DNA from 3 places in the Nitratireductor sp. ATLC21 genome. Region 1 is predicted to be linked to each of the others. Evidence: predicted binding sites of a transcription regulator. Region 1 holds the regulator's gene; each other region holds the start of a gene.
What was found. Region 1 encodes LexA, which represses DNA repair genes until DNA is damaged. Its sites were predicted from a motif close to TGTTCNNNNTGTGTTCNG; they were not measured.

Region 1 (4,301 bases):
TCGGGAGTTCGCTCGAGTCGAGCTTGAACCCGGTGTTGTAGGGATCTGCCTTGTATTTCACATCGTCGAAGATGAAGAATTCCGGTTCGGGGCCGACATACACGGTATCGCCAATCCCTTCCGACTTCAGGAAGGCTTCCGCCTTCTTGGCCGTGCCGCGCGGATCGCGGTTGTAGGCCTCACCCGAAATCGGGTCGAGAATGTCGCAGAAAATGGCCATGGTTGACTGGGCGAAGAACGGGTCCATATGGGCCGTATCGGTCTCCGGCATCAAAACCATGTCGGATTCATTGATGGCCTTCCAGCCGGCGATGGACGAGCCGTCGAACATAACGCCGTCGGCGAACATGTCCTCGTCCACGGCGGAGACATCCATGGTGACGTGCTGCAGCTTGCCTTTGGGATCCGTGAAGCGCAGATCGACAAACTTTACGTCGTTTTCCTTGATCTGCTTCATGATGTCTTGTGCAGTGGTCATATTCGCCTTCCTATTTGCGATGGTCTTGCCTGATGATCCCGGAGGTGTTCCGGGAAAGAGAATAATTGCGGATCAAACGGCGTCGGCACCGGTCTCGCCGGTACGGATGCGGATAACTTCTTCCACATTGGTCACGAAAATCTTCCCGTCGCCGATGCGGCCCGTCTGGGCGGCCTTCCGGATCGCCTCGATTGCCGCATCAACCGTTTCGTCCGGCAGGACAACTTCGATCTTCACCTTTGGGAGAAAGTCGACGACATATTCTGCCCCGCGATAGAGTTCGGTGTGCCCCTTCTGGCGCCCGAACCCCTTCGCCTCGATCACGGTTATGCCCTGAAGGCCGATTTCCTGAAGGGCTTCCTTCACTTCGTCGAGCTTGAAGGGTTTGATGATCGCTTCGACCTTTTTCATGCCTTAGTGGCCTCCAAATGAGTTCAGGAACGGTGATCCCGCGCCCCTTGTTGTTCCGGTTCGAATAAAGCACGAAACATGCCAACTCCAATGAGAGCCTTGCATGAACCGTGCCAATCGCTGCATTGTGTCCGCCGGATGCTACAATCGCACGGGTTTTCAGGCAGCGACATGTTGCGCGCTCACCTTTGAAAATCATCAAGGGACACATGTGGAGCGCGGCACAGTTTGAAGCCTGCTTAAAAAATATGCAATGCGCTCAATAAAACGGCAGCGAGTGATGCATTTGGAGATCGTTACGCCTGAAGAGATGGGCAGGGTGGACCGCGCTGCCATCGCTGATGGGCCGCTGGCCGGTTATTGTCTGATGCGCCATGCGGGCGCGGCGGTGGCAGGTGAAATCCTGGCTCGCTATGCGGAAGCAGAAGGCGTTTTTGTCCTTTGCGGTCCGGGCAACAACGGCGGTGACGGCTATGTCGTTGCGCGCCTGCTGGCAGAACGAGGCCTCCGTGTCCGCGTTTTTGCCGAGGCCAAACCGGTCGCGAGCGGCGATGCGTCGCGCGCGCTTGAGGATTGCCCGGTTGAGGCAGAGCCATTCACCGCTTTCCAACCCACGCCAGGATGGATTGTGGTGGATGCGTTGTTCGGCGCAGGCCTGAAACGCCCGCTTGAAGGGAGGGCAGCCGAGATTGTCGCCAGGGTAAGCAGCAGTGGGCTGCCTGTGGTCGCCATCGATCTGCCTTCCGGCGTTTGCGGGGTATCCGGAAAGCCACTCGGTGCCGCCCTCTCGGCGGAAGTGACTGTCACCTTTTTTCGCAAGAAGCCGGGGCACCTCCTCGTGCCGGGACGGCAAATGTGCGGTGACCTTGTCGTTGCGGATATCGGCATCGCAGACAGCGCGCTTGATACAGTTGGTCGAGCACTTTGGGAGAACCAGCCTGCTTTGTGGCGGGAAGCCGTGCCGAAGCCCTGTGTCAGCGCGCACAAATATTCGCGCGGTCATGTGGCCGTAATTTCTGGTGGGGCAACCTCGACGGGTGCGGCTCGGCTTGCCGCGCGGGCAGCGGCGCGTGCGGGGGCAGGGGCCGTGACGATGCTTTCGCCCACGAACGCGCTTTCGATAAATGCGATGCATTTGACATCGATCATGTTGCGCAAGGCCGACACCGTCGGCGAGTTGCAGGCCTTCCTCGCCCACCGCTTACCCTCCGGGGTGGTTCTGGGACCAGGAGCAGGCACTGGAGAGCGAACGCGCAGTTTCGCACGCGCGCTTCTCCATCAGGCCAATGACGCAAGCGGGTTGGTTTTCGATGCTGACGCCCTCACGGCCTTTAGCGACAAGCCGGATATGTTTTTCGATATGATCAAGGGTTCCGCCGCGCAGGTCGTTCTCACGCCGCACGAAGGGGAGTTCTCCCGACTGTTTCCAGGCCTGGAGGACGCGCCAGCGATTTCCAAAGTGCAAAGAGCGCGGGAGGCGGCAAGACGGTCCGGGGCGACGATCGTGCTCAAGGGGCCTGATACGATCGTTGCGGCGCCCGACGGGCGAGGGGCAATCAATGCCAACGCTACGCCACATCTGGCAACGGCCGGATCAGGCGATGTCCTGTCAGGAATTGCCGCAAGCCTTCTGGCTCAAGGGATGCCGGCCTTTGAGGCAGCGTGCGCTGCTGTTTGGATTCACGCAGAATGCGGTCGGTCATTCGGACCCGGTCTGATCGCCGAAGACCTGCCTGAAATGCTGCCGAAGGTGCTGCAGGGACTCACTTGAGAAAACGCTCTCTGGCCCTCGTCAGTTGGCCCTTGAGCCTCTTGTCGAATTCATGAACAGCAGCTTGGGCATGCTCCCTCGACGCCGGGTCAATAACGGCGCATCAACCCCACCAGACGCCCCTGGACCTTCACCCGGTCGGGGCCGAATATCCGTGTCTCATACGCCGGATTGGCAGCCTCAAGGGCGATCGATGCTCCCTTGCGACGGAAACGTTTCAAGGTCGCTTCTTCCTGATCGACCAAAGCAACCACAATCTCGCCGGGGTTGGCAGTCTGCGTCTCGCGGATGATGACGGTATCACCATCAAAAATTCCCGCCTCGATCATCGAATCGCCTTTGACCTCCAACGCGTAGTGATCGCCTCCACTCAGCATGTCTGGAGGCACGGCGATGGAATGGGTCTGGTGCTGGATGGCATCGATCGGAACACCCGCAGCGATGCGCCCCATGACAGGCACGGAAACGACACCGGCGAGAGCATCGTCATTGCTGGCTGACGGTTTGGGCGGGGCAGGTGGCGCTTTGCCGAGGCTGCCTTCGATAACGCTTGGAGAAAATTTGCGTGCGCCCGCATTCAGGCCCGGCGCAATCGAATCGGGCAGGCGCAACACCTCGAGCGCACGGGCGCGATTAGGAAGGCGGCGGATAAAGCCACGTTCCTCCAGGGCGGTGATCAACCGGTGAATGCCAGACTTGGACGCAAGGTCCAGCGCCTCCTTCATTTCATCGAAGGAGGGCGGGATTCCAGTCTCCTTCAAGCGCTCGTGAATGAACAGGAGAAGTTCGTGCTGCTTGCGGGTCAGCATGGTCGCCACCGAGAATCAGTTAAAAACAAAACCAGAACATACTGTATATGTTCCAGTTGTGTTCCGCAACTGCCGGTATTTGCTTCTCATTTAGGCGCTATGGCGCGTCAAACAGAGCCTTTGCGCCATCCGCTACGAACTGAACGGCGAGAGCAGCCAGTATCACGCCGAGAAGTCTGGTCAGGATCGATCGTCCGGTCTCGCCCAGAAAACGGTCGACGCGCTCTGCGAGTGTAAAAACCGCATAGGTGATGCCGATCGTCGTCAATAGAATTGCCAGCAGTGCGGCGGTTCCGCCAAGGCCGCCGAATGAGCCGGAAAGAAGCACGGTGGCAGAAATAGCGCCGGGGCCGGCAATCAGAGGTATGGCCAACGGAAAAGCTGCGATGTTTCGGATCATGTCGCGCGTGATGGCGCGTTCGGCGCTTTTTTCATGCCGCTCCTGGCGGCGTTCGAATATCATTTCGAAGGCGATGAAGAAGAGAAGCAGGCCGCCTGCCACACGGAAAGCAGGCAGGGTGATCCCGAAAATGGAAAGTATCGCACTGCCGGCCACGCCAAAGAGTGCAAGGACTGCGAAACCGATGATTGCGGCGCGAACTGCGACCTGATTCCGCTCAGATCGGTTCATTCCGACCGTCAACGCCAGAAAGAGCGGTGCCAGACCCGGTGGATCCACGGTCACGAGCAGCGTGACGAATGCGTTGAACAAGGTCTCGTAACCTGCCATCGGGGCCTCCTTTCAAACTGTCTAACCCAGTTGGGAGGCTCCAGAAAAGCTCTGATTGCGACGCTGTGCGCGTGTGCTGCGTCAATTTGTCTACGACACCAT
Region 2 (4,301 bases), on a different contig from region 1:
GCGAGGCAGAGCGCGTCACCGCGAAGGCGCGGCGCGCGCGCAGGGAAGCGGCGAATGGCAGCATGGGTACGCTCGTCTACGACCCGAAGACCGGCGAATACCGCGTCGCCAAAGACTGATACCTGAGTAGAAGCATGCACAGCATGATCGCCCCCGCCAAGGTGAATCTGGCGCTGCACGTCACCGGACGGCGCGCGGATGGCTATCATCTGCTGGACAGTCTTGTCGCCTTTTCCAGCCATGGCGACCTGCTCGAGGTGGAAGACGGGGCGGAAGACGATTTCTTCGTTTCCGGCCACTTCGCCGCCCATGTCCCGATCGGCGAGACCAATCTTGTCACCCGCGCCCGCGATCTTCTGCGCGAAACATTCGGGGAGAGAGCCTGCGCGCCCGTTCATCTGCACCTTGAAAAGAACCTGCCTGTTGCCTCCGGCATCGGTGGCGGCTCGGCCGATGCGGCAGCCGCGCTCAGACTTCTCGTCCGCCACTGGCAGATCGACATCGACGAGGCTACGCTGGCAAAACTCGGCCTCAGCCTTGGCGCGGATGTCCCCATGTGCCTGTCATCGAAGCCGCTCCTTGCGCGCGGCATTGGCGAAGCGCTTGAGGAGTTGCCGCATTTCCCCGCTCTGCCGCTTGTTCTCGTGAACCCCAACATCCCGCTCTCCACGCCCGAGGTGTTTTCCAGGCTTGAGCGGCGCGACAATCCCCCCCTCTCGCCCCTCGGCGCATTCACCGACACGGTGTCTGCCGCCCATTGGCTGAAGGAGGCGCGCAATGATCTTGAAGACCCTGCCTGTCAGCTCGTGCCACAGATCGAGGATGCGCGCGATGCGCTGAGGCGAGCCGGCGCGCTTTTCGCCCGCATGTCCGGCTCCGGTGCCACGTGCTTCGGCGTCTTTTCCAGCCGGCCCGAGGCGGATCAGGCAGCGGCACTTCTTGAAGAGCGCCATCCCGACTGGTTTGTCCTCGCCACCGAAACGCGCTCCCCCGTTCCCACGCAAGCCGAGAACGCTCATGTCCAGCACGCCCGTGCGTGAATTCATTCCCGTCCGCTTCGCGGTGCTGACCGTTTCCGACACGCGTGGCCTTGAAGACGACCGCTCCGGCCAGACCCTTGCCGAACGCATCGATGAGGCCGGCCACACGCTCGCCGATCGAAAGATCGTGGCAGACGATATCGAGGCCATCCAGATGGCCGTCAAACTGTGGTGCGCCGATCCCGGGGTCGATGCCGTCATCACCACGGGTGGCACCGGCTTCACCGGGCGCGACGTGACGCCAGAGGCTCTGGAACCGCTGTTCGACAAACGCATGGATGGCTTCTCGCAGGTCTTCCACCGCATCTCCTACGAGAAGATCGGCACCTCCACCGTCCAGTCGCGCTCCACCGCAGGGCTCATCGACCAGACCTTCGTCTTTGTCCTGCCCGGCTCCACCGGCGCTTGCCGCGATGCCTGGGACGGTATCCTGAAAGACCAGTTCGACTACCGGCACATGCCGTGCAATTTCGTGGAAATCATGCCGCGCCTTGCCGAGCATCTGAAACGCGGCGGCGGCAAGTCCGCCTGATCCTTTCCTGAGCCTGAAAAGCTGAAGCATTTTGCAGTCAGGTGGAATCACCTGACGTCCGCACAAATGCGGAAAAACAGACAGATAGAGCGGAGCAGCGTTTCCGTGAAACGATGAACCGCTCTGAAAACTGCGGCACCATTCCCGCGAACCCTTTTGCACGCCTGTGGAAAACTCGCGCGCCTCGATTTTGCCAAAAGTTCTTGCTTTGTTCTCATTCATCGAATAGGAATAGATTCATCGGCAGCGACGCTGATTCTGCTTTCCGCTTTAGTCCCCGCGTCCTGGAAAGTCAGCGAAATCGCTCAGTCATGGAGCAAGCCATGGAACAGATTGTGAGAGCAGATGCAGCCGCCTTCAATGGCGGCGGGGCCGCGACAGCCAACACGGTGATCGACCGGTCGGGCATTCGCATCGATTCCGAGCGCCGGCGGGGCCGGGCCGCGGGCATCAACCCGTCAGGTCGCTATGAACCGGTCTCCCGCCATGTCTTTGACGATGGCTGGGGCTCGCTTGAGGAATTGCCGCCCTTCAAGACCGAGGTTCAGGTGGAGAGGCCGCGCACCATCATCACGCGCAACACCTCACCCGATATTTCCTTTGACCGCTCCATCAATCCCTATCGCGGTTGTGAGCATGGCTGCGTCTATTGTTTCGCCCGCCCCACTCACGCCTATATGGGTCTGTCGGCGGGGCTCGATTTCGAGGCGAAGCTCTTTGCCAAGCCGGATGCCGCCCGGCTTCTGGAACGCGAGATTTCCAAACCCGGCTACCAGCCGCGCACCATCGCCATCGGCACCAACACCGATCCCTACCAGCCCATCGAGAAGAAATACCGCATCATGCGCGAGATTCTCGAAGTGCTTGAGGCGCACGGACACCCGGTCGGCATCGTCACCAAGTCGGCGCTCGTCATGCGCGATATCGACATTCTTTCCCGTATGGCGGAGAACGGGCTGGCCAAGGTTGCGCTATCCGTCACCACGCTGGACCGCAAGCTGGCGCGTACCATGGAACCGCGCGCGGCAACGCCCTCGCGGCGGCTGGAAGCCATCCGTGCGCTGACCGACGCCGGCATCCCAACCTCCGTGATGATGGGCCCCGTCATTCCCGGCCTTACCGATTGCGAGATCGAGCGCATCCTTGAATCCGCCGCCACTGCCGGCGCACGCGAGGCGGGCTATATCATCCTGCGCCTGCCGCTCGAGGTCAGCCCCATTTTCAAGGAATGGCTTCTGCGCCATGCGCCCGACCGCTATCGCCACGTTCTTTCCCTGATCCGCTCCATGCGCGGCGGCAAGGATTACGACGCCGAATGGGGCAAGCGGATGAAGGGCACCGGCCCCTATGCCTGGCAGATCGGCCGGCGCTTCGAGATCGCGGCAAAGCGGCTCGGGCTCAATCAGGAAAAGCGCAAGCTGAGAACGGACCTGTTCAAACAGCCGCAGCCGGGAGGCGAACAGCTCATGCTGCTTTGACAGCGCCCTGCCCGATCCGCCTCCTGCTTCGGCATCGCAGATCGACGCATCGGAGCGGCGCCCTGTTTGCGTAAACGGCGCCGTTTCCGGCAGCACACCCTTCCCGTCCGGCTTTGCATCCCCGTAGCCGACGGTTGCTTCCCGGCCCATCCGCCCCCTCGTTGCCGGGAGGCCCTTGCGGAGAATCGGAAGCGATGCGAGCATCGCCGCACTATGGCTCGCACGCGTTCCGATTCTCCCACTCTTTTTGATCTGCCCGTTCGCCCCGACTTCCAGATGGAGGCCGCGCTCCTGCGCGAGGGTCTGGCCCCTGTGGCAGGGCTCGACGAGGCAGGCCGCGGTCCGCTGGCAGGCCCTGTGGTCGCCGCCGCCGTCATTCTCGACGCGAACCGTCTTCCCGACGGGCTGGACGATTCCAAACGGCTTTCCGCCGAGGCGCGCGACCGGCTGTTCGAAGCCATTATCGAGATGGCCGTCAGTGTCTCCGTTGCATCTGTCTGCGCGGCAAGCATCGACCGGTCCGACATCTTGCGCGCCAGCCTTGAGGCCATGCGCCGCGCAGCGGCCGGGCTTTGCGTCACCCCGCTGTTTGCACTGGCCGATGGCCGCGATGTGCCGCCGGGGCTGTGCTGCCCGGCGCGTGCCGTGGTGAAGGGCGATCAGCGCAGCCAGTCCATCGCCGCTGCCTCCATCGTCGCAAAAGTCACGCGCGACCGCATGATGATGCGCGCTGGCGGTGTCACGCCTGCTTATGGTTTCGAAGCCCATATGGGTTACGGCACCAAGCGCCACCGCACAGCCATAACGCAGCATGGCGCAGTATCGCGCCTGCACCGGATGAGCTTCGCCCCGCTGCGCGATCTTGGCATCACGCCGGCCGCTTCCAGTGGGAAAGCTGTCGCGCAGCCACTGGTGAGGATGAGCGACAGCGAAGCCGTGGATCCCCAAACCGCCTGAACCCTCCTGGCATGTAGTTTAAGCCCACCTGGCCGCACAATTGCGCTCAGAACGACACGGTGGCCGCTGCGAGGCGAGGAGCCGGATGGCTTCAGGCGACGGAAATCCACACAGAAAAAAACGCCGCCGGAAACCGGCGGCGTTTCAAATTGTTCCGCTTTGCAAAAGCCAATCAGTTCAGCTTCGACTTCACGTCCTGGATTGAAGCCTTGAACAACTCTCCGCCCGTCTTGGCATCGACCTTCTTGGCCAGAATGCTGCGTGCGGCTTCCACGGCGAGGTCCACGGCGCTCG
Region 3 (4,301 bases), 360 kb from region 1:
TCGCCGGAACCGGCCCAGTTTGCGCGGGCCTCGGCCTTCTGCCGTTCCATCGCGTCATTGAAGCCGCCGAGATCCACATGGATGCCGCGCTGGCGCAGCGCATCCTGCGTCAGATCGAGCGGGAAGCCGTAGGTGTCGTAAAGCTTGAAGGCGGTTTCGCCGTCGAGCAGGTCGCCCTCGCCCATCTCGCTGGTTGCGTCGGACAGCAGCGTCAGGCCGCGCGCCAGCGTCTTGCGGAAACGGGTTTCCTCGAGCTTCAGCGTCTCGGTGATGAGCGCCTCACCGCGCACCAGTTCCGGATAGGCCCGACCCATCTCGCGCACCAGCGCCGGCACGAGGCGCCACATCAGCGGGTCCTTCGAGCCCAGAAGCTGGGCGTGGCGCATGGCACGCCGCATGATGCGGCGCAGCACATAGCCGCGCCCCTCATTGGAGGGCAGAACGCCATCGGCAATCAGAAAGCTGGACGCGCGCAGGTGATCGGCAATGACCTTGTGGCTTGCATGCTGCGCGCCCTCGGCACGCACGCCGGTCGCCTCCTCCGACGCGTGGATGAGCGCGCGGAAAAGATCGATGTCGTAATTGTCATGCACGCCCTGCAGGACAGCCGCCACGCGTTCGAGCCCCATGCCCGTGTCGATGGAGGGCCGAGGCAGGTCTACCCGCTCGTCCGGCGTCACCTGCTCGAACTGCATGAAGACGAGGTTCCAGATCTCGATGAAGCGGTCGCCGTCCTCATCCGGGCTTCCGGGCGGGCCACCGGGAATGTGGTCTCCATGATCGTAGAAGATTTCCGAGCACGGGCCGCACGGGCCGGTATCTCCCATGGCCCAGAAATTGTCGCTCGTCGCGATGCGGATAATACGGTCGTCGGGCAGACCGGCGATCTTCTTCCAGAGGCCGGCGGCCTCGTCGTCCGTGTGGTAGACCGTGACCAGAAGCCGATTGGGATCGAGGCCGAACTCCTTCGTCACAAGGTTCCACGCAAGCTCGATGGCGCGGTCCTTGAAGTAATCGCCGAAGGAGAAATTGCCCATCATCTCGAAGAAGGTGTGATGGCGGGCTGTATAGCCGACATTGTCCAGATCGTTGTGCTTGCCCCCGGCGCGCACGCATTTCTGCGCGGTGACCGCGCGGTCATAGGGCCGCGTCTCCAGGCCGGTAAACACGTTCTTGAACGGCACCATGCCCGCATTGGTGAACATCAGGGTCGGGTCGTTGCGGGGCACAAGCGGGCCAGAAGCCACGATCTCGTGTCCGTTCTTCTTGAAATAGTCGAGAAAGGTCGACCGGATGTCGTTGACGCCACTCATGATTCAGCCTTTGCGAGAAGCCCGCCCAGACAAGCGGGGAACAGAAGCCCGCCTTTTAACGTCAGCGCTCAAGCCTGTCCAGAAATCCCGTCAGGACGCAATCAGGCAAGCAACCGAGGCCGACAAAAAAACACCGCCAACAGGTGGCGGTGTCCTGACTTCATCGGATTAAAGCACGCCGGCCCTGCAGATTGTCAGGGTCAGCGAGAATGCGGTGCTACTCCTCGGCGTCGCCGCCGTCCTGGTCGCCTGGTCCGGTATCATCAAGGAACTTCTCGGCAATCAGGCCTGCATTCTGCCGCAGAGCCAATTCGATCTCCTGCGCCGCCTCTGGATTGTCACGCAGGAACTGCTTGGCGTTCTCACGCCCCTGCCCCAGACGCTGCGAATTGTAGGAGAACCAGGCGCCTGACTTCTCGACAATGCCAGCCTTCACGCCGAGATCGATCAACTCGCCGGTCTTGGATACGCCTTCACCATACATGATGTCGAACTCGACCTGCTTGAAGGGCGGGGCCATCTTGTTCTTCACGACCTTGATACGGGTCTGATTGCCCACCGTCTCATCACGATCCTTGACCGAACCGATACGGCGAATGTCGAGACGCACCGAAGAATAGAATTTTAGCGCATTGCCGCCCGTGGTCGTCTCCGGCGAACCGAACATGACACCGATCTTCATGCGGATCTGGTTGATGAAGATCACCATGGTCTTCGACCGGGAGATGGAGGCCGTGAGCTTGCGCAGCGCCTGGCTCATGAGTCGGGCCTGCATGCCCGGCAGGGAATCACCCATTTCACCTTCGATTTCGGCGCGCGGCGTCAAGGCCGCAACCGAGTCCACGACAATCACATCCAGCGCTCCGGAACGCACGAGTGTGTCGCAGATCTCGAGCGCCTGCTCTCCCGTGTCGGGCTGCGAGATCAGAAGGTTTTCCAGATCCACACCCAGCTTGCGGGCATAGACGGGATCAAGCGCATGCTCGGCATCGATGAAGCCGCAAATGCCGCCCTTCTTCTGCGCTTCAGCGACCGTATGGAGCGCCAGCGTCGTCTTACCGGAGCTTTCCGGACCGTAAATCTCGATAATGCGGCCACGTGGCAGTCCGCCGACGCCCAGTGCAATATCGAGGCCCAGCGACCCGGTGGAGATGGTCTCGATCTCGACCACCTGATCATTGGCGCCGAGCCGCATGATCGATCCCTTGCCGAAGGCACGTTCGATCTGCGATAGCGCCGCATCCAGAGCCTTGGTTTTGTCCACCGAATTATCCTCTACAAGCCGCAATGAATTCTGAGCCATGATACAACACCCCTTCGAGGTCAATGGAGGCGGTTCCGCCAAATCCGCGATAGCCATCTGTACCCTTTTTGTTCTCTTTTTGCAATAGGCATTAGAGCATTGATAAAAATACATAAATACAATTTGTTCTATTTTTGTGCGCACAAGATCACAATCACTGCCCTGATGCACACACCTGGCGCCTGGCTTGAGAGCAGAGGAGCATTCCCGCATCAGGCGATTCGGAAAGCGCCCCTATGAGCGCTACCAAGCGACCGCGTCTGCTTGCCGTCGGCGGTGCCCACATGGACCGTCGCGGACGCCTTGACGCACCGCATATCCCCGCCACCTCCAACCCCGGATGGATGCGCGAAGACGTCGGCGGGGGCATATTTAATGCCGCGCGCACGGCAGTCCGGCGCGGTATGGCCGTGTCACTCCTTTCCCTGCGTGGCGGGGATGCGGCGGGCGAGACGGTGGCACGCGCCATTGAGGACGCCGGCTTCGAAGACCTCTCGGCGACCTTTCTCGACCGCGTGACACCGAGCTACACGGCGATCCTCGATCATGATGGAGAGCTTATCACCGGCCTTGCGGACATGACCCTCTATGATACGGCGTTCGCCAAGCAGTTGCGGCGTTCGAAGATACGGCAGGCCGCGGCTGCGTCCGATGCCATACTCTGCGATGCCAATCTCCCCACGGAAGCGCTGGCGCAGCTGGTCTCCATCCGTGGAGCAGCACCCGTTTATGCAATTGCAGTCTCGCCGGCAAAGGCCGGACGGTTGAGCTCCCATTTTTCCGAACTCTCTGCACTATTCATGAATGCGCGGGAGGCGCGCGGGCTGGCTGGGCTTCCATCCGCAGCCCCCATCCTTCAGGCCGCAAAAACACTTCAGATTTCAGGCTTGCGCGCCGGCGTCATCACCGAGGGCGGCGGTGCCGTGACGGTCTTCACGTCCGCAAACCAGTGGCAGATCGACCCGCCACGGGTAGAGAATGTGGTGGATGTGACCGGCGCCGGCGATGCCCTGGCTGGTGCAAGTGTTGCGGCGCTGGTCCGTGGACTGCCCCTGCAGGAGGCCGCGCGCGAGGGCGTGGCCGCGTCCGGGCTCGCAATTGCCTCTGCCTCGGCAGCGCCTGAATTCGATCATACCGCCTTCAAAGCGGCGCTTGCGCGGGTGCCAGCCCCGCGTCTTGTTTCATAAAGGAGTTCCCCCTTGCGTTCCAACAACATTATCGATGTCCATGCGCCGGTCGCCGAAGCCATTTCCCTAGGAAGGCCGGTGGTGGCGCTGGAAAGCACCATCATCACCCATGGCATGCCCTGGCCACGCAACAATGAAATGGCCAGAGACGTGGAAGCGCTGATCCGCCAGGAAGGCGCGATACCGGCCACGATTGCGGTGGTGGACGGGCGCCTGAAAATCGGCCTTTCGGAGCAGGAACGCGAGGCCCTGGCGCAGGCGACAGATCCAATGAAGCTCTCTCGCGCCGATCTCGCCTTTGCCATCGCCGAGGGCAAAAGTGGGGGCACAACCGTGGCCGCAACGATGATCGCCGCGCACATGGCCGGCATTCACGTTTTCGCCACAGGCGGCATCGGTGGGGTTCACAAGGGTGCAGAGACGAGTTTCGACATCTCGGCCGATCTTGACGAACTGGCGCGGACGCCCGTCATCGTCGTTTCCGCGGGGCCGAAGGCG

Region 2: a site for LexA is predicted at 1,771-1,788, ahead of AC2CHD_RS12580 (PA0069 family radical SAM protein). Genes of this name have one in related genera too.
Region 3: a site for LexA is predicted at 2,675-2,692, ahead of recA (recombinase RecA). Genes of this name have one in related genera too.

Annotation. Positions count from the first base shown of each region.
Region 1 is NZ_JBXUOU010000001.1:474,724-479,024, reverse strand. It holds gene glnA (type I glutamate--ammonia ligase) at 1-478, opposite strand, end outside; gene AC2CHD_RS02370 (P-II family nitrogen regulator) at 551-889, opposite strand; gene AC2CHD_RS02365 (NAD(P)H-hydrate dehydratase) at 1,170-2,660, shown strand; gene lexA (transcriptional repressor LexA) at 2,750-3,469, opposite strand; gene AC2CHD_RS02355 (MarC family protein) at 3,567-4,199, opposite strand.
Region 2 is NZ_JBXUOU010000002.1:1,060,691-1,064,991, reverse strand. It holds gene AC2CHD_RS12595 (hypothetical protein) at 1-119, shown strand, start outside; gene AC2CHD_RS12590 (4-(cytidine 5'-diphospho)-2-C-methyl-D-erythritol kinase) at 144-1,040, shown strand; gene moaB (molybdenum cofactor biosynthesis protein B) at 1,018-1,572, shown strand; gene AC2CHD_RS12580 (PA0069 family radical SAM protein) at 1,896-3,050, shown strand; gene AC2CHD_RS12575 (ribonuclease HII) at 3,264-4,007, shown strand; gene AC2CHD_RS12570 (F0F1 ATP synthase subunit B) at 4,180-4,301, opposite strand, start outside.
Region 3 is NZ_JBXUOU010000001.1:111,088-115,388, reverse strand. It holds gene alaS (alanine--tRNA ligase) at 1-1,313, opposite strand, end outside; gene recA (recombinase RecA) at 1,531-2,616, opposite strand; gene AC2CHD_RS00555 (carbohydrate kinase family protein) at 2,853-3,803, shown strand; gene AC2CHD_RS00550 (pseudouridine-5'-phosphate glycosidase) at 3,816-4,301, shown strand, end outside.